One region of the Streptomyces sp. NPDC005931 genome, then DNA from elsewhere that is predicted to be linked to it. Evidence: riboswitches for the same ligand, from Rfam matches in the RefSeq annotation. Region 1 holds a riboswitch; the other holds the start of a gene.
What was found. Region 1 has a riboswitch for glycine ahead of gcvT (glycine cleavage system aminomethyltransferase GcvT). Riboswitches for the same ligand answer to the same signal wherever they lie in the genome.

Region 1 (10,014 bases):
TACGGCCCGCCGCGGGACCGCGGGCCGCCGGAGGTCGTCCGGGGCCCGCGGTCACGCCGCGCCGGCCTTCACCTGCCTTTCGTGCCGTTCGGCGGGTGTGCCGGGGTTACTTCGAGGACTTCAGGCCGAGGTTGACGAAGTCGTACATCCCGCTGTAGCCGTCCGAGGTGTAGACGTTGGCCAGCCGGTCGGAGCGCCAGTTGATGAACTTCTCGAAGACGAAGGGCAGGTAGTAGGCACCCTCCATCACCTTGTGGTTGATCTCCGTGGCGATCTTGGTCTTGCCCTCGTCGTCCAGCGTGTTGACGTAGTCGTCGAACAGGCCGTCGATGGCCTTGTCCTTGATCAGCGCGTAGTTGTTGTTGCCGCTCTCGAGGATGTACTTGCTGTTCCACAGCGGCAGGCCGTAGCCCTGGACGGACGGGAAGTCCGGGCCCCAGCCCATGATGATGATGCCGTAGCCCTTCTTCTTCACGTTGGAGGGGCTACCGATGATGCCGGAGGTCTGCGAGCCGTCGAACTGGTCGATCTCGGCCTTGATGCCGATCTTCTTCAGCGACGCCTGCAGGGACTGGGCGGTGGCCACCTCGACGGGCTTGTTGTTGCGCACCGCGATGGTGGTCTCGAAGCCGTTGGGCTGACCGCAGGCCTTCAGGGCCGCCTTCGCCTCGTCGACGTTGCCCTTCTTGTTCTCGCCGGCGATCTTGAACGGGTCGTACTTCTGGCCCTCGGCGCCCGGCACGGACGGCGGGAGCATGTTGGTGCCGATGTCACCGCCGGCGATGGGGCCGCCGCGCGCCGTCTGGAGCGAGACGTGGTCGGCGCCGAGGATGACGGCCTTGCGGCACTCGATGTTGTCGAACGGCTTCACGCTCTGCGGGAAGACCGCGTAACGGACGTAACCGGAGACCGGGTTGTCCAGGTTGGCCTTGTGCTGCTTCAGGGCGGCGGTGCGGCCCTGCGGCGACATGCCGGTCTGGTTGATGTCCAGGTCCAGGTCACCGTTGATCAGGCGCTGGTCGAGCTCGTTGGCGTTGGAGAAGAACTTGACCGTGATCTTGTCCGGGTAGGCCTTGCGGACCGGGTCCGAGGCCGGCTTCCACTCGGTGTTGCGGACCAGGGTGAGGTCCTTGCCCGGGTTGTACGACTCGAACTTGTACGGGCCCGAGGAGAAGGGGTGCAGGCCGTACTTGGACTTGGTGTCCTTGTCCTGACGGACCGGGGAGGCCGAGATGAGGGCCAGCATCTCCTCGAAGTCCGAGTTGGCCTTCGGCAGCTTGAAGACGATGGTCTTGTCGTCCGGCGTCTCGATGGCCTTCAGGCCCAGCTTGTCCGCGGACTTGTCCTTGTACGGGCCCTTGTACTCGCCCTTGGGGTCGAGCACCTCCTTGAGGTACGTCGGGCCGCCGGACAGCACGTCCTGCGCCCAGACGCGCTCGATGCCGTACTTGACGTCCTTGGAGGTGATCGGCTTGCCGTCCTCCCAGGTGACGCCGTCACGCAGGGTGTACGTGTAGGTCTTGCCGTCGTCGGAGACCTTGGCGAGACCGGTGGCGAGGTCCGGGGCGAGTTCGGCGCCGGCCTTGCCGGGCTCGGTCTTGTTCGTGACGAGCTGGCGGCTGTAGTAGCGCGCGAAGTTCCACATGAAGCCGTAGTAGCCGCGCGTGGTGTCCCACGAGTCGGCGTCCTGGGCACCACCGAACTTCAGCGTGCCGCCCTTCTTGGCCTGCGACGCCTGGGCGATCTTGTTGTTGGCGGCGTCGAAGCCGGCGGCGCCGTTCTTCGAACCGCCGTCACCGTCATCACCGCCGCCGCACGCCGCCGTGGTCAGCAGCGCCGCGACCACGGCGGCAGCGGCCATGGCCTGCTTGCGCCGCCCTGAGGTGCGTTGGGTAGTCACGATCTCGGATCCTCCGATTAGATGAATCCCCGTGTCGATGCCACGGGACGCTGTGGGTACGGCGGTTCAGCGGGAGCCCTTCGGGTCCAGCGCGTCGCGCACGCCGTCGCCGAAGAGGTTGAAAGCAAGAACGGTGATGAAGATCGCCACACCGGGGACCACCATGTACATGGGGTCCGCGTCGTAGTAGTCGATCGCGTTCGAAAGCATCTGCCCCCAGGAGGCCGTGGGCGGCTTCACGCCCACGCCCAGGAAGCTGAGTGCCGCCTCGGTGAGGATGTTGGTGGGGATCATCATCGTCGTGTACACGATGATCGGTGCGACGAGGTTCGGCAGCAGTTCCTTGAACAGGATGTAGAACCGACCGGCGCCCAGCGATCGGGCGGCCTCCACGTACTCCCGCTCACGCATCGAGAGGGTCTGGCCGCGCACCACGCGTCCGATGTACGGCCAGCCGAAGAAGCCGATGACGAGGATCATCACGAACACGCGCACGCCCGTGCCGTGCAGCCCCAGCATCTCGTTCGGCATGACGGAGACCAGGGCGATGATGAACAGCAGCTGGGGGAAGGCGAGCAGGCCGTCCATCACGCGGCTGATGAGCGAGTCGACCCAGCCGCCGAAGAAGCCGGCCAGGATGCCCAGGACGGTGCCGAGGATCACCGCCACGACAGCGGACAGGAAGCCGACCAGCAGGGAGATGCGCGCGCCGTAGAGGATGCGGGCGAGGATGTCACGGCCGTTGACCGGCTCGACACCCAGCAGGTGGTCACCGCTGATGCCGCCGAGCGATCCCGTGGGAGTGCCGAACAGCGGGTCGATGAGGTCCTCGTGATACTCGTTCGGGTCCTGACCGAGCAGGTTGGTGATCACCGGGGCCAGCAGCGCGATCACGATGAGCACGAGCACCACGACACCGCCCGAGAGGGCGAGTTTGTCCCGCTTCAGACGCTCCCAGGCGATCCGCCCCAGGGAGCGCCCCTGAACGGCCTTTCCGTCCGCGCTGGCTGCCTCGGCCTCCTCGGCCGCACTGGGGGCCGCTTCGGCGGTCGGCTCGTGCAATGGTGCCGTCATCTGGCAGGGACCCCTCTCAACCGGCGGTGACCGGCCCGGACTTGCCGCTGTAGCGGCGTCATCACTCCGTCGTACACAAGGGCGAACGCCCCTGGAGCGGGAGTCTTCAACGCTTCGACGGCGGCTTGCCAGACTTGACTGTGAATGGATGCGTAAACGTGATGCTGTCTGGGGGGTTCCGTTATGCGGACGACCGGTAACGCGGGCCGGACAGGGGCAAGTTACGACATTGCCTGCATGTCAGGATCTTTCCCGCGTTTCTACGCGTGCAGAGTCCGGTGACCGGCCGCCGAACGGACGGGGGAGGAACGACTCAGAAACGTCCCGGCGCCGGCGGGAAGCCGTAGCCCGCGGCCGGGGCCTGGGCGGAGGCGGGGGCGTGCGCCTCGCGGTCGTAGAAGGGCCGGGCGTTGGCGCGCAGCCACATGGCGACGGGGTCGTGCTCGTCGGACATCGCGACGGTGGACACCGGAAGACCGTCGGGGACGGCGCCGAGGGACTGCTGCATCATCGTGCGCACCGAGTCGACGGCCGGGGGCGAGGTGTCGTACACGTCCAGGCCGATGGCGAGGTACGGGGCGCCGAGCGCGGGCTGCACCCAGGCGCGGCGCAGCGAGCGGACGGCCGGGGTGCGGTGGGCGTTCTGCGCGAGCAGGGCGTAGAACTGCGGGATCTCGATGGCGGGTTCGGACAGCTTCAGCGGTCCGGCGGGCTGGCGGTCCAGGCCGGTGGCGATGCGCCGCAGATCGAGCCACGGGATGCCGACGCCGCCGCCGGGGGCGTGCGGGTTGAGCCAGAGGCCGTAGCGGTCGGGATACAGGGCGCGGGCGACCTCGAGGCCGTCGACGACCTCGTACGACCGGGTCCAGCCACTGGCCGAGAGTTCCTGGGCGGAGGTGACGCAGGGGGCGTAGCCGAAGCCCTCGACCTCCATGTTCCCGTACTGGGCGTCCGGGGAGCCGGCCTGGCCGTGCCAGAGCAGCATCCAGACCTGGCCGGAGGAAGGGGTCGCGAGCGCACGCAGCAACGCCTCGTAGGCGTCGTAACGCCCGGGCGTCACCTGGCGCAGCATGTGCTCGACCTGCCCGGCCGCCGCGGTGCCAGCGCTCACTTGTATCGCCCCTCCGTACAACGCCCTCGCCGAGCCAATGAACCTAGCTTAAGCCGCGCACCAGCGGGCGGACCGCTGCCGGCTCCGGGGCCGGGGCTGCGGGAGCCGCCGGGGCCGCCGGCGTCGGTCGGGGGTGCGGAGTGCCGGTCACGCGGCCCGCTGGTAGAAGGGCCGGATCCGTTCGCGCATCCACGTGGCCACCGGGTCCTGGGTGACGTCCAGGAGGACCAGGTTGACCGGCCAGGGCGCCGTGGTGCGGCCCAGGGCGCGGGAGAGGGCGTCCATGGGGGCGGCCCGGACGTCGCCCTCCAGCCGGGAGAGTTCGACGCCCACGAACAGCACCGGGTCGGCGGTCTCGATCGCGGCGAGGCAGCGGCGCGCGGTGGTCACCACGCCGATGGACTCGAACTCCGCGGAGGCCGCGGAGAGGAAGTCGACGGGGTCGTCCCTCCAGTCGGGTTCGAACAGGCGGACCCGGCCGCCGCTCGCGGCACCGTCCAGCGGGGTGCGTCCGGCCCGGCACAGCTCGGCCACGGCGGGGGGCGGCAGCGGGATGCCGACCACGCCGCCGGGGTTGACCGCGATCCCGGCCTGCGGAGGCAGCCCGCGGGCGAACTCCACGGCGGGCGCGACGGTGTACGCCATGTGGGAGCCGACGACCTGGTGGAACTGCTCCTCGGAGCTGAAGACGGGGACGTACGCCTGACCGTCGAGTTCCAGGGTGGGCAGGTCGAGCGGGCCGCTGTGCGGGCCGCCGCCGTTGGGCAGCGGTATCCACACGAAGCTGCGGCCCAGCACCTCGATGATCCGCCCGCCCGCGGTCGGGACGCCGAGGGAGGCCGAGAGGACCTCCTCCAGCTCGTTGCCGGGCCATCCGCCGTGCGGATGGGGGTGCGCCTGCGCCGGGAAGTCCACGGAATCGCCCGGGGGGAAGTCCATCTGCCTACCACCTGCCTGGAACCACTGCTGTGGCGGAAAGGCTATCGGGTGCCCGTGTCACCCTGTCCCGGCCGTACGGCCCGCGAAGGCGATCCTGCGCAACGCGTTCGCCGCCTCGCGGTCGATCAGGACCGCCGACCCGCAGGCCGCGGGCAGCTCCCCCCGCTCGACGGCCCGCAGCAGCCGGTCGCTCGCCGCGCGGTGGCGCAGGAAGGCGTAGCGCGAGACGCCGCGCCCCCGCTCGCGCTGCCCGGCGAGGGCCTCGGTCGGCGCGACGTCGAGCAGCAGCAGATGCAGCCGGGCGCCCCGGCGCCGGGCCTCGCGGGCCAGCCAGCGGCGCACCCACGCCTGCGTACCGCAGTCGTGCACGACGACGCCCTCGCCGGTGCGCAGGGCGCGGCGCAGACCGGCGTAGTGCGCGAGGCGGACGAGCGGGCGGTACACCCCGTACGGCAGGAGGCGCGGCACACGGCGCTCCCAGCGGTCGCGGGTGTCCTGGGAGTCGATCCGGGTGCCGCGCACGGTGCGCCGCATCAGGGTGGATTTGCCGCTGCCGGGCAGTCCGGTGACCACGACGACGTCGCGGGGCCCGAAGAGCAGGGCGTGCGGGCCGCGGCCGGCGCGCTCGCGCAGATCGCGGACGACGGGCGCCGGCCCGGCGCCGCGGGCCCCCCGCGCCGGGGCGGCCGGCTGCTCGGGCAGCGCCGCGCCCGTGGTGGTGGCGGCGTACGCCGGTGTCGTGTTCACCGTGATCGTCCTCCCCTGGGGCCAGGTCGTGGAGTCCCGTCCCCGCTGAGTGTAAAGAGAAGGTAATGCCGGGTGTCTCTCGTTTCGGTCCGTTTCCTGGCACAGGCCTGTCACAGCCCGCCGTGACCGACCGGGCACCCTGAGCATCCCCTGGAAAGGGTCCCCCTGCCGTGCCCCGGGAATGCGTGCAATGATGTCCGCGCCAACTGCATACCGGCCGTTTGAATCCGCGCGGGAGAGTCCCCGGCACTGTTGCCGCCGGGGCGCCGAAGGAGCAAGTCCCTCCCTTGAATCTCTCAGGCCCCGTTACCGCGCGGGCGAGGCACATCTGAAAAGCGGGCCGCTGCAGCAGTGCTCCAGCGGCCCCACCCAAGGTGCAAGCCGTGCCCCGTCCCCTGCGCGGACGGTCATGGCGAACCTCTCAGGTTCCGATGACAGATGGGGAGGAACGTCCTCGCCCTCCCCCGCCCGGCTTCCGCGCGGGGGTACCCCATCGCCTTGGGAGACCGACCGATGAGCAGTACCGAACTCCGCCGCACCGCGCTCGACGAGCTGCATCGTTCGCTCGGCGCGACGATGACCGACTTCGCCGGCTGGGACATGCCGCTGCGCTACGGCTCCGAGCGCGACGAGCACAACGCCGTGCGCACGAGGGCGGGCCTCTTCGACCTCTCGCACATGGGCGAGATCACCGTCACCGGCCCGCAGGCGGCCGCCCTGCTGGACTACGCGCTGGTGGGCAACATCGGCGGCGTCAAGCCCGGCCGCGCCCGCTACACCATGATCTGCCGCGAGGACGGCGGCATCCTGGACGACCTGATCGTCTACCGGCTCGCCGAGGCCGAGTTCATGGTGGTCGCCAACGCCTCCAACGCCCAGGTGGTGCTGGACGCGCTGCGCGAGCGCTCGGGCGGCTTCGACGCCGAGGTCCGCGACGACCGCGACGCCTACGCGCTGCTCGCCGTGCAGGGCCCCGAGGCCCCCGGCATCGTCGCCTCGCTGACCGACGCCGACCTGGACGACCTGAAGTACTACGCCGGTCTGCCCGGCACGGTCGCCGGCGTGCCCGCCCTCGTCGCCCGTACCGGCTACACCGGCGAGGACGGCTTCGAGCTGTTCGTGAAGCCCGAGCACGCGGTGGAGCTGTGGCAGGCGCTGACCAAGGCGGGCGAGGGCGTCGGCCTGGTGCCGTGCGGGCTGTCCTGCCGGGACACGCTGCGCCTGGAGGCGGGCATGCCGCTGTACGGGCACGAGCTGACCACCTCCCTGACGCCCTTCGACGCCGGTCTGGGCCGGGTGGTCAAGTTCGAGAAGGAGGGCGACTTCGTGGGCCGCGCCGCCCTCACCGAGGCCGCCGCCCGGGCCGAGCAGAACCCGCCGCGCGTCCTGGTCGGCCTGGTCGCCGAGGGCCGCCGGGTCCCGCGCGCCGGCTACGCGGTCGTCGCCGGCGGCGAGGTCGTGGGCGAGGTGACCTCCGGTGCCCCCTCCCCGACGCTGGGCCGGCCGATCGCGATGGCCTACGTCGACGCGGCGCACGCGGCGCCGGGCACGCCCGGTGTGGGCGTGGACATCCGGGGCAGTCACGAGCCGTACGAGGTCGTGGCGCTGCCCTTCTACAAGCGGCAGAAGTGACACCGTCGTAGGCGGTAAATCGACGGCCGCGGGCCGTCGGCGGCCCTGAGCGGTCGTAGGCGGCCCGTGCGCCGTCACCGGCCGTCCCGGGACACCTCCCACCCGTGAGTCGGGGCACGTCGTGCCTGCTCACATGCGCTTCCCGCAGTCCCCCATTCATCAGCAGTCCCCCGCGTACAGGAGAATTCTGGCCATGAGCAACCCCCAGCAGCTGCGTTACAGCAAGGAGCACGAGTGGCTGTCGGCCGCCGAGGACGGCGTGTCGACGGTCGGCATCACGGAGCACGCGGCCAACGCGCTCGGCGACGTCGTCTTCGTCCAGCTCCCCGAGGTCGGCGACACGGTGACCGCGGGCGAGACCTGCGGCGAACTGGAGTCGACCAAGTCGGTCAGTGACCTGTACTCCCCGGTCAGCGGTGAGATCACCGAGGTCAACGAGGACGTGGTGAACGACCCGTCGCTGGTCAACTCCGCCCCGTTCGAGGGTGGCTGGCTGTTCAAGGTGCGGGTCACCGAGGAGCCGGCCGACCTGCTGTCCGCGGACGAGTACGACGCCGAGATCGCCGGCTGAGGAGTCGTAGCAGCATGTCGCTTCTGAACACACCCCTGCACGAGCTCGACCCGGCGGTGGCCGCCGCGGTCGACGCCGAGCTGCACCGTCAGCAGTCCACCCTCGAGATGATCGCCTCGGAGAACTTCGCTCCCGTGGCGGTCATGGAGGCCCAGGGCTCGGTCCTCACCAACAAGTACGCCGAGGGCTACCCCGGCCGCCGCTACTACGGCGGCTGCGAGCACGTCGACGTGGTCGAGCAGATCGCCATCGACCGCGTCAAGGAACTCTTCGGCGCCGAGCACGCCAACGTCCAGCCGCACTCGGGCGCGCAGGCCAACGCCGCCGCGATGTTCGCGCTGCTCAAGCCGGGCGACACGATCATGGGCCTGAACCTCGCGCACGGCGGGCACCTGACCCACGGAATGAAGATCAACTTCTCCGGCAAGCTCTACGACGTCGTCGCCTACCACGTCGGCGACGACGGCCAGGTCGACATGGCCGAGGTCGAGCGGCTCGCCAAGGAGAACAAGCCGAAGCTGATCGTCGCCGGCTGGTCTGCCTACCCGCGGCAGCTGGACTTCGCCGCGTTCCGCCGGATCGCGGACGAGGTGGGCGCGTACCTCATGGTCGACATGGCGCACTTCGCCGGTCTGGTCGCGGCGGGTCTGCACCCGAACCCGGTGCCGCACGCCCACGTGGTGACGACCACCACCCACAAGACGCTGGGCGGCCCGCGCGGCGGTGTGATCCTCTCCACGGCCGAGCTGGCCAAGAAGATCAACTCCGCGGTGTTCCCCGGCCAGCAGGGCGGTCCGCTGGAGCACGTGATCGCCGCCAAGGCGGTGGCCTTCAAGGTCTGCGCCTCGGAGGAGTTCAAGGAGCGCCAGCGCCGCACCCTGGAGGGTGCCCGCATCCTGGCCGAGCGCCTGGTCGAGGACGACGTCAAGGCCGTGGGCGTGGACGTGCTGTCCGGCGGCACGGACGTGCACCTGGTCCTGGTCGACCTGCGCAACTCCGAGCTGGACGGGCAGCAGGCCGAGGACCGTCTCCACGAGGTCGGCATCACGGTCAACCGCAACGCGATCCCGAACGACCCGCGCCCGCCGATGGTCACCTCGGGCCTGCGCATCGGCACGCCCGCGCTGGCCACCCGCGGCTTCCGGGCCGAGGACTTCGCCGAGGTGGCGGACGTCATCGCCGAGACGCTCAAGCCGTCCTACGACGCGACGGCGCTCCGGGCCCGGGTCACGGCACTCGCCGAGAAGCACCCGCTGTACCCCGGTCTGAAGTAATTTCGTACGCTTTTCGTCGTACGGATGTCCGGGGCACCGCGCACACTGGACCAGTGTGCGCGGTGCCCCGCACCGTGAGCCGCGCGAGCGGCACCCCACATGTGAACCGCGTCAGCGACACCCCCTGTGAACCACCCTCCCGCCGGTGGACAGCGCCGTCCGCCGAACCCCTAGGAGTCCCCCCGTGGCCATCTCGGTCTTCGACCTGTTCTCGGTCGGCATCGGCCCGTCCAGCTCGCACACCGTCGGCCCCATGCGGGCGGCCCGCATGTTCTCCCGGCGGCTGCGCAACGAGGACCTGCTGGCCTCCGTCGCCTCCGTGCGCGCCGAGCTGTACGGCTCCCTGGGCGCCACCGGCCACGGCCACGGCACCCCCAAGGCGGTGCTGCTCGGCCTGGAGGGCGACTCGCCCCGCACGGTGGACGTGGAGACGGCCGACGAGCGCGTGGAGAGGATCAAGGCCAACGGCCGGCTGAGCCTCCTGGGCGAGCACGAGATCGCCTTCCGCTTCGACGACGACATGGTGCTGCACCGCCGCAAAGCGCTGCCGTACCACGCCAACGGCATGACCCTGTGGGCGCACGACGCCTCCGGTACGGAGCTGCTGTCCAAGACGTACTACTCGGTGGGCGGCGGATTCGTCGTCGACGAGGAGGCCGTGGGCGCGGACCGCATCAAGCTCGACGACACCGTCCTGAAGTACCCCTTCCGCACGGGCGACGAACTGCTGCGCCTCACCCGGGAGACCGGCCTGTCCATCTCCTCC
Region 2 (10,014 bases), on a different contig from region 1:
AGGCTGCCGTCGACGCCCTCCCGATGGGTTCCGCGCTCCTGGTGGTGCGCCGCGGCCCGAACTCCGGCAGCCGTTTCCTGCTGGACGGCGACCTCACCACGGCCGGGCGCCACCCGCAGAGCGACATCTTCCTGGACGACGTGACGGTCTCGCGCCGGCACGTGGAGTTCCGCCGGAGCCCGGACGGCTCGTTCACGGTCGCCGACGTCGGCAGCTTGAACGGCACGTACGTCAACCGCGAGCGGATCGACCAGGTCGCCCTGTCGAACGGTGACGAGGTGCAGATCGGCAAGTACCGGCTGGTCTTCTACGCGAGCCAGCGGAGCTACTGACCCTCCCCCGGACGCGTACCGGGGGAAGCCCCCAGGGAAGGTCCATGCTTCACACACCGAGCGGCGGTGCCGGGCACGGCGCCGCCGCCGCGGACACTGGACTGATGAGCATCGGCACGGTCCTGAACGTGCTGCGCGAGGAGTTCCCCGAAGTCACCATCTCCAAGATCCGCTTCCTGGAGTCGGAGGGGCTCATCGAGCCGCAGCGGACCCCGTCGGGGTACCGCAAGTTCAGTGCCCGGGACGTTGAGCGCCTCGGTCATGTCCTGAGGATGCAGCGGGACCACTATCTGCCGCTCAAGGTGATCCGTGAGCACCTGGAGGCCATGGAGCGGGGTGAGGCCGTACAGCTGCCGGTGGTCAACCGCCAGCGTGACGCGGAGGGCGGCTCCGAGGCGCCGCCCGAGGGGCCCACGGCGGCCCGCATCGGGCGGGACCAGCTGCTCGAGGCCGCGGGCATCGACGAGCGGGATCTCGTCGAGTGGGAGTCGTACGGGCTGATCACTCCGGTGGAGGAGGGCGTGTACGACGCCGAGGCGGTCACCGTGGCGGGGCTCATCACGGAGCTGGGCCGGTTCGGCATCGAGCCACGGCACCTGCGGGCGATGAAGGCTGCCGCCGACCGGGAGGCCGGGCTGGTGGACCAGGTCGTCGCCCCGCTCAGACGCCACCGGAATCCCCAGACCAGGGTGCACGCCGAGGCGCGGGCGAAGGAGCTGGCCGGCCTGACGGTGAAACTGCACGCGGCACTGGTGCGAACGGCGCTCGGGGTGCGGCTGCCCTGAGGACGGCGACGGGGGTGCGGATCGGCGCCCGATCCCTGCCCGACTACCCAAACATCCCGAGCACGGCCTAGGGTTGCTGTGTGAACGAGCTCGATGTCGTAGGTGTCCGGGTCGAAATGCCCTCCAACCAACCGATCGTGCTGCTGCGTGAAGTGGGAGGCGACCGCTACCTCCCCATCTGGATCGGACCGGGGGAGGCGACGGCGATCGCCTTCGCCCAGCAGGGCATGGCTCCCGCACGGCCGCTGACCCACGACCTGTTCAAGGACGTGCTGGAGGCAGTCGGTCAGGAGCTCACCGAAGTACGCATCACCGACCTGCGTGAGGGCGTCTTCTACGCGGAGCTGGTCTTCGCCAGCGGCGTAGAGGTGAGCGCCCGCCCCTCCGACGCCATAGCGCTGGCACTGCGCACGGGAACCCCCATCTTCGGCAGCGACACGGTGCTCGACGACGCCGGCATCGCCATCCCGGACGAGCAGGAGGACGAGGTCGAGAAGTTCCGTGAGTTCCTCGACCAGATCTCGCCGGAGGACTTCGGTACCAGCAGCCAGTGAGCGGCGGGGCAGACGGCGCTGCGGTCCGGGCCCGGCACGGTGCAGGGCGGGGCGGAGCCGACGCGTGGCGCGTCGTGCGCCGTCCACGGGGGAGAGCCGGACGGGAGCGGTCGGAACGTAACCCGGAAAGCCCGCACGTGCCGAAGGAGCAGGAGACCGTCACACGACCCGTCCGGAGCGCATTCGGCTAGCCTTTCCCCGCGGTGGGGCACGGGAAACCACTCTTAGGGTGATTATCACTCGGCGTGCCGAGTGTGGCGATCGTTGACGCACCCTTGGTGACTGCCTACCGTCGAGGAGGCAGGTCAAGGACGGAGGTCGGCGTGAGAAGCAGCGGCGACGGTACGGCTGGGGGTGCCCCCGGACGCAGTCTCGGGGCGAGCGGTCCGTACCCTCCCACAAGCTCTCGGTTCCGCTCGGGCGCGGGGTTCCCGCAGCACGGCAGCGCCGTCGATCACACTCCCCGGCGGCCCACGGCCGTGCCGGACAGCGGAGGGGCCCCGTCCATGACGTCCGAGCAGATCGGTTACCGGGGCCCCACGGCCTGCGCGGCCGCCGGCATCACCTATCGGCAACTGGACTACTGGGCCCGTACCGGCCTGGTGGAGCCCAGCGTGCGACCCGCGCACGGGTCCGGCACACAGCGGCTGTACAGCTTCCGGGACGTCGTCGTCCTGAAGATCGTCAAGCGGTTCCTCGACACGGGTGTGTCGCTGCAGAACATCCGTACCGCCGTGCAGCACCTGCGGGAGCGGGGTTTCCAGGACCTGGAGCGGATGACGCTGATGAGCGACGGCGCGACCGTCTACGAGTGCACGTCGCCGGACGAGGTCCACGCCCTGCTCCAGGGCGGCCAGGGAATCTTCGGGATCGCCGTGGGCGTCGTGTGGCGGGACGTCGAGAGCGCGCTGTCGCAACTGCACGGGGAGCGCGTGGACACCGGGGAGACGCTGGTCGGGCACAACCCCGCCGACGAGCTGGCGCGGCGGCGGAACCGGGCGGTCTAGCCAGGCCGGCAGGGCGTTGTCAGTGGTATGGGGCAGCATCGGAGATGTGAGATCCGCGCCCACGATCCTGCACCTCGACATGGACGCCTTCTACGCCTCGGTGGAGCAGGCGTCCAAGCCGAGCCTGCGCGGGAAGGCCGTCGTCGTGGGCGGGCTCGGGCCCCGTGGTGTGGTGGCCACGTGCTCGTACGAGGCGCGGGTCTTCGGAGTCCATTCGGCGATGCCCATGGCTCAGGCGAGGCGGCTCGCGCCCAACGCCGCCTACCTGGTGCCGCGCTTTGCCCTCTACCGGTCGATCAGCGACCAGGTGATGGGGTTGCTGCGGGCCCTGTCCCCCCTGGTCGAGCCGCTGAGCCTGGACGAGGCGTTCGTGGACCTGGAGGCCGGCGGGACGGCCTGGGACGAGCGGTCCGCGCGGCTGGCCGGGGTGAAGCTGCGCGCGGACATACGGGCCGTCACGGGGCTCACCGGGTCGGTGGGGCTCGCGGCCTCCAAGATGCTGGCCAAGATCGCCTCGGAGCAGGCCAAGCCGGACGGGCTGGTGGTGATCGAGCCGGGGACCGAGCGGACGATGCTCGGGCCCCTGTCGGTGCGGACGCTGCCCGGCGTGGGGCCGGCCACCGGCGACCACCTGAGGCGTGCCGGGATCCACACGGTCGACGAACTCGCCGAGGCCGGTGAGGACGAGCTCGTACGGCTGCTCGGCAGGGCGCACGGACACGCCCTGTACGCCATGGCGCTGGCCCGCGACGATCGGCCCGTGGTGGCCGAGCGGGAGGCCAAGTCCGTGTCGGTCGAGGACACGTACGACGTGGACATCCACGACCGGGTGCGGGTCGGGACGGAGGTGCGGCGGCTGGCCGACCGGTGCGTGGGCAGGCTGCGGGCGGCCGGACTGTCGGGCCGGACCATCGTGCTGAAGGTGCGGCGGTACGACTTCTCCACGCTGACCCGGTCCGAGACGCTGCGGGGACCGACGGACGATCCCGCGGTGGTGCGTGAGGCGGCCGCCCGGCTGCTGGACTCGGTCGACACGACGGGTGGGGTGCGGCTGCTCGGTGTGGGGGTCACCGGGCTCGCCGACTACACGCAGGAGGACCTGTTCGCGCAGGCGGCCGGGGAAGGCGAACCCGTTCCGGGTGAGGAGCCCGAGGCCGTGCCGGCGGAGACCCGGCCCGCGCCCGCCGAGCGGCGCTGGCCGGCGGGGCACGACGTGCGGCACACGGAGTACGGGCACGGGTGGGTGCAGGGGAGCGGGTTGGGGCGGGTCACGGTCCGGTTCGAGACGCCCGGATCCGAGCCCGGGCGGGTGAAGACCTTCCGCAACGACGACCCGGACCTGCAGCCGGCGGAGCCCTTGCCCCTGGTGGCCAGAGGGCCCGGGGGCAGCGGGGAGACCGGGGCCGCGGGGGCCGGAGCGGGAGCCGCTTGGGCGGGGTCGGGGGGTGGGGGAGCCGGGCCGGGCTGAGCGGGGCCGGGCGGGCGGATTGAGAGGCTGTCCGCTCCCGTGCCCCTACGCCGGCTCGTCGTTGCCCCTGCCCGCGAGCTTGCCGAAGTCGCGGTCCGGGCGCGGAGGAGCCGCGGCGATGTCGAGGCCGTAGTGGTGGTAGAGCTGGAGTTCCTGCTCGGGAGAGAGGTGGCGGCCCACGCCGAAGTCGGGGGCGTCCTTGATCAGTGCGCGGTCGAAGGGGACGTGGAGGGCGCCGTCGACGAGTTCACTGGGCTCCAGGGGGACGAAGGCGTCGCGGCTGAACAGGCCCGTCCGTATCGCCGCCCACTCCGGTATGCCGGTGGCGTCGTCGAGGTAGACCTCGTCGATCGTGCCGAGCCGGGTGCCGTCGCGGTCGAACGCCTTGCGGCCGATCAGGTTGCGCGGATCGATGTCGGTCTGCACGGGCCCTCCACTGGTCGCAAACTCATCCGTAAGCACTACAAAACGGCACAATCGACGGTGCGGCCACTCGAAGGTCCGTGCGGGCCGCTCGCTGGTACGCTGGCAGACGGCTGCTGACCCCGTGCGGGAGAGTCCTCCAGGCACCATCGGAGGCGCCGAAGGAGCAAATCCTCCCCGGAATCTCTCAGGCACACGTACCGCACGGACGAGGTCACTCTGGAAAGCAGAGCGGGTGTCGACGGCTTCCGCTCTCACCGACGGTGAAAGCCGGGCGCCCTTCGGGCGGTCCGGTGAAGCTCTCAGGTTGAGATGACAGAGGGGGAGGCCGTCCGGGCACCCGCGCCGTGGTGCCCCTCGAAGGTCGTCAGACCAGGAGGCCTCCGCAATGACCGCCCATCGCACTCCGCTCTCCGAGCTCGAACAGGGAGTTCCCTTCGAGCAGCGCCACATCGGCCCCGACCAGGAAGCGCGGGCCAAGATGCTCGCGCAGGTCGGCTACGGCTCGCTCGACGAGCTGACGGCCGCCGCCGTCCCCGATGTGATCAAGAATGCCGATGCGCTGGACCTGCCGGGTGCGCGCAGCGAGGCCGAGGTGCTGGCCGAGCTGCGGTCGCTGGCCGACCGCAACGAGGTACTGGGCTCGATGATCGGGCTCGGGTACTACGGGACCTTCACGCCGCCGGTCATCCTGCGCAACGTCATGGAGAACCCGGCCTGGTACACGGCGTACACGCCGTACCAGCCGGAGATCTCCCAGGGGCGGCTCGAGGCGCTGCTGAACTTCCAGACCGTGGTCGCCGAGCTCACCGGACTGCCGACCTCCGGCGCCTCCCTGCTCGACGAGGGCACCGCCGCCGCCGAGGCGATGGCCCTGTCCCGGCGCATGGGCAGGAACAAGAAGGGGCTGTTCCTGGTCGACGCGGACGCGCTGCCGCAGACCATCGCCGTGATCGAGACCCGCGCGGAGCCGACCGGCGTGGAGGTGGTCGTCGCCGATCTGAGCGAGGGCATCCCCGCCGAGGTCGCCGGGCGCGAGATCAACGGCGTGCTGATCCAGTACCCGGGTGCCTCCGGTGCCGTGCGCGACATCAAGCCGGTGATCGACCAGGCGCACGAGCTCGGCGCGCTCGTCACCGTCGCCGCCGACCTGCTGGCCCTCACGCTGCTGAAGTCGCCCGGTGAACTGGGCGCCGACATCGCGGTCGGCACCACGCAGCGCTTCGGCGTCCCCATGGGCTTCGGCGGACCGCACGCCGGCTACATGGCGGTGCAGGAAAAGATGGCGCGCAGCCTTCCCGGGCGGCTCGTCGGCGTCTCCGTCGACGCCGACGGCAACAAGGCGTACCGGCTGGCCCTCCAGACGCGTGAGCAGCACATCCGCCGGGAGAAGGCCACCAGCAACATCTGCACCGCCCAGGTGCTGCTCGCCGTCATGGCGGGCATGTACGCCGTCTACCACGGCCCCGAAGGCCTGCGGACCATCGCGCGGCGCGCCCACCGGTACGCGACGGTCCTCGCCGAGGGACTGCGGTCCGGCGGTGTCGAGATCGTCCACGGCTCCTACTTCGACACGCTCACCGTGCGGGTCCCGGGGCGGGCCGCCGAGACCGTCGCCGCCGCGCGGGACAACGGCGTCAACCTGCGTCTCGTCGACGCCGACCACATTTCGATCGCCTGCGACGAGACCACGACCCGGTCGCAGCTGGGCGCCGTGTGGAGCGCCTTCGGCGTCGAGGGCGACGTCGAGGCCCTGGACGGGGCCGCGCGGGACACGCTCCCCGACGCGCTGCTGCGCAACGACGAGTACCTGACCCACCCGGTCTTCCAGCAGTACCGCTCCGAGACGGCGATGCTGCGCTACCTGCGCCGCCTCGCCGACCGGGACTACGCGCTGGACCGCGGCATGATCCCGCTGGGCTCCTGCACCATGAAGCTCAACGCGACCACCGAGATGGAGCCGGTCACCTGGCCCGAGTTCGGTCAGCTGCACCCGTTCGCCCCCGTCGAGCAGGCACAGGGCTACCTCACGCTCATCCGTGAGCTGGAGGAGCGGCTCGCCGAGGTCACCGGGTACGACAAGGTGTCGCTCCAGCCCAACGCCGGTTCTCAGGGCGAGCTGGCCGGTCTGCTCGCGGTGCGCGGCTACCACCGGGCCAACGGGGACGAGCAGCGCACCGTCTGCCTCATCCCGTCCTCCGCGCACGGCACCAACGCCGCCAGCGCCGTGATGGCCGGTATGAAGGTCGTCGTCGTCAAGACCGCGGACGACGGCGAGATCGACGTCGAGGACCTGCGGGCGAAGATCGAGAAGCACCGCGACGAGCTGGCGGTGCTGATGATCACGTACCCCTCGACGCACGGAGTGTTCGAGGAGCACGTCGCCGACATCTGCGCCCAGGTGCACGAGGCCGGCGGCCAGGTGTACGTGGACGGCGCCAACCTCAACGCGCTGGTGGGCCTGGCCAAGCCGGGCCACTTCGGCGGTGACGTCTCGCACCTGAACCTGCACAAGACCTTTTGCATCCCGCACGGCGGCGGCGGCCCCGGCGTCGGCCCGGTCGGAGTGCGCTCCCACCTCGCCCCGTACCTGCCGAACCACCCGCTCCAGGACGAGGCCGGCCCGGAGAGCGGGGTCGGACCGATCTCGGCCGCTCCGTGGGGCTCGGCGGGCATCCTGCCCATCTCGTGGGCGTACGTCCGCCTCATGGGCGGCGAGGGGCTGAAGCGGGCCACGCAGGTGGCGGTGCTCAGCGCCAACTACATCGCCAAGCGGCTGGAGCCGCACTACCCGGTGCTGTACACCGGCCCGGGCGGGCTGGTCGCCCACGAGTGCATCATCGACCTGCGCCCGCTGACGAAGGCGACCGGTGTGAGCGTGGACGACGTGGCCAAGCGGCTGATCGACTACGGCTTCCACGCGCCGACGATGTCGTTCCCGGTGGCCGGCACGCTGATGATCGAGCCGACCGAGTCCGAGGACCTGATCGAGCTCGACCGGTTCTGCGACGCGATGATCGCGATCCGCGCGGAGATCGAGAAGGTCGGCTCCGGCGCATGGCCGGCGGAGGACAACCCGCTGCACAACGCCCCGCACACCGCCGCCGCCCTCGGGGCGGAGTGGGAGCACGCGTACAGCCGGGAGGAGGCCGTCTTCCCGGCCGGGGTGAGCGCCGCCGACAAGTACTGGCCGCCGGTGCGCCGCATCGACCAGGCCTTCGGCGACCGGAACCTGGTCTGCTCCTGCCCGCCGCTGGACGCGTACGACGACTGACGCGGACGGAGCGCTGAGGGCTCCGTTCCGGCCGTGCGGCCGGGGCGGGGCCCTCCGGCGTGTCCGGCGAGGGCCGCCCGCACTGTCCGGACTGTCTGTTCTACGCCGGGTAGGCGTGTGTCTGGGCCGCCTTGACCGCGGCCCAGACCGGCGCGCCGGGGTGCAGGTCCAGTTCGGCCGCGGCGACGGTGGTGAGGTCCGCGGCCAGCGGGAGCTCGCCGGTGAGTTCCGCGCGGATCTGGTCGCCGTGGGTCTCCAGTCCGGCGACCTGGCAGCGCCACAGGTTGCGGGCGCTGGACCCGGTGGGGCGCTCGCGGTACAGGGTCACGGCACCCGGCGGGAAGGCGACGAAGGCGGGGCCGGAGAGGTGCTCCGTGGTGGTGATCGCCGGGCCTGCCTCGAGCCGCACCGTGTGGCCGTCGCCGTTCCCGCGGTAGAGGTTCAGCCCGACCAGCTGGGCGATGTACTCCGTGCGGGGGTGGCGGGCGATGTCGGAGGGCGTGCCCTCCTGGACGATCCGGCCGTCCTCCACGACGACCAGGCGGTCGGCCAGCACCATGGCGTCCAGCGGGTCGTGCGTGACCAGGACGGCGACGGCCTCGAACGCGGCGAGATGACGGCGAAGCCGGGCGCGGACCTCCAGGCGGGTGCGGGCGTCCAGGGCGGCGAGGGGCTCGTCGAGGAGCAGCAGCCGGGGGTGCGTGGCCAGGGCGCGGGCGAGGGCCACGCGCTGCGCCTGGCCGCCGGAGAGACGGCGGGGCTTGGCGCCGGCGTGCTCGGCCAGGCCCATGCGGTCCAGCCACTCGGCGGCCTGGGCGCGGGCCTCGGCCTTGGCCACGCCCCGGCAGCGCGGCCCGAAGGCCACGTTGTCGAGGGCGGTCAGGTGCGGAAAGAGCAGGTAGTCCTGGAAGACGACGCCGACCGGACGTGACTCGGGCGGCGTACGGTGCAGGTCCGCGCCGTCCAGCCGGAGACGGCCCTCGGTGAGCGGCGTGAGCCCGGCGAGGGCGCGCAGCGCGGTGGTCTTGCCGGCCCCGTTGGGACCGAGCAGGGCGACGACGTCGCCGGGCGCGGCGGTGAGCGCGATGTCGAGGCGGAACGTGCCGCGGTCGACGACCAGACGCGCGTCGAGGCCGGCGCCGGGTGAGGCGGCGTCGGCGCCGGTGCGGCCGGGTGGTGGGGAGGACGGGTGCGGGTCGGCCATCGGGAGCTCTTCCGGCGTCGCGGGCATGGTGTCAGGCGGCTCTCATCCAGCGGTCCCGCAGACCGGCCAGTACGGCGATGGACACGGCCAGCAGGACCAGGCTGAGGGCGATCGCCGCGGCCGGGTCGTTCTGGAGGGCGAGGTAGACCGCGAGGGGCATGGTCTGGGTGCGGCCCGGGAAGTTGCCCGCGAAGGTGATCGTCGCGCCGAACTCGCCCAGTGCCCGCGCCCAGGCCAGTACGGCGCCGGCCGCGATGCCCGGGGCGATCAGCGGCAGGGTGACCCGGCGGAACGCGGTGAAGCGGGAGGCGCCCAGGGTCGTGGCCGCCTCCTCGAAGCGCGGATCGGCCGCCCGTAGTGTGCCCTCGACGCTGATGACCAGGAAAGGCATCGCCACGAACGTCTCGGCGAGGATCACGCCCGTGGTGGTGAACGGCAGAGTGATGCCGAACCACGCGTCCAGCCATTGGCCGACGACGCCGTTGCGTCCCAGCGCGAGCAGCAGGGCCACGCCGCCCACCACCGGTGGCAGGACCAGCGGCAGTGTCACCAGGGCGCGGACCAGGCCGCGGCCGGGGAACTCGGTACGCGCCAGCAGCCACGCCAGGGGGACGCCGATGACCAGGCTCAGCGCGGTCGCCGCCGTGGCGCACATCAGCGACAGCCGCAGCGCCTCCCACACCTCCGGGCTGGTCAACTGATCGGGGAGGTCGCGCCAGGGTGCGCGCAGGAGGAGCGCGAGCAGCGGGACCAGGAGGAAAGCCAGCCCCAGCAGCGCGGGCACGAGGAGGGGGAGGGGGACGCCGCGAGAGGGGGTTCGCGGGCCGGCCCTCCGGGGGGTCCGGCGGTTGGTGGCCGGGCTGCCGTGCGGCGCGGTCACGGCTCGAGGAACCCCGCGTCGGTGAGGACCTTCCGGCCCTCGGGGGACCTGACCAGGGTGAGGAACGCCTTCGCCGCCGACGGGTTC

Region 2: another riboswitch for glycine. It lies ahead of gcvP (aminomethyl-transferring glycine dehydrogenase); the one in region 1 lies ahead of gcvT (glycine cleavage system aminomethyltransferase GcvT).

Annotation. Positions count from the first base shown of each region.
Region 1 covers NZ_JBIAIG010000020.1:72,538-82,551, forward strand. Annotated here, with positions in the region: gene ACFYOV_RS31000 (ABC transporter substrate-binding protein) at 107-1,900, opposite strand; gene ACFYOV_RS31005 (ABC transporter permease) at 1,967-2,974, opposite strand; gene ACFYOV_RS31010 (enhanced serine sensitivity protein SseB C-terminal domain-containing protein) at 3,288-4,046, opposite strand; gene ACFYOV_RS31015 (enhanced serine sensitivity protein SseB) at 4,233-5,024, opposite strand; gene ACFYOV_RS31020 (AAA family ATPase) at 5,082-5,771, opposite strand; glycine riboswitch at 5,994-6,093, shown strand; gene gcvT (glycine cleavage system aminomethyltransferase GcvT) at 6,285-7,403, shown strand; gene gcvH (glycine cleavage system protein GcvH) at 7,597-7,974, shown strand; gene glyA (serine hydroxymethyltransferase) at 7,989-9,248, shown strand; gene ACFYOV_RS31040 (L-serine ammonia-lyase) at 9,433-10,014, shown strand, end outside.
Region 2 covers NZ_JBIAIG010000010.1:272,392-282,405, reverse strand. Annotated here, with positions in the region: gene ACFYOV_RS23710 (FHA domain-containing protein) at 1-332, shown strand, start outside; gene ACFYOV_RS23705 (MerR family transcriptional regulator) at 377-1,117, shown strand; gene ACFYOV_RS23700 (bifunctional nuclease family protein) at 1,198-1,671, shown strand; gene ACFYOV_RS23695 (MerR family transcriptional regulator) at 1,995-2,678, shown strand; gene ACFYOV_RS23690 (DNA polymerase IV) at 2,725-4,146, shown strand; gene ACFYOV_RS23685 (PRC-barrel domain-containing protein) at 4,192-4,572, opposite strand; glycine riboswitch at 4,687-4,782, shown strand; gene gcvP (aminomethyl-transferring glycine dehydrogenase) at 4,958-7,843, shown strand; gene ACFYOV_RS23675 (ABC transporter ATP-binding protein) at 7,944-9,047, opposite strand; gene ACFYOV_RS23670 (ABC transporter permease) at 9,079-9,927, opposite strand; gene modA (molybdate ABC transporter substrate-binding protein) at 9,924-10,014, opposite strand, start outside.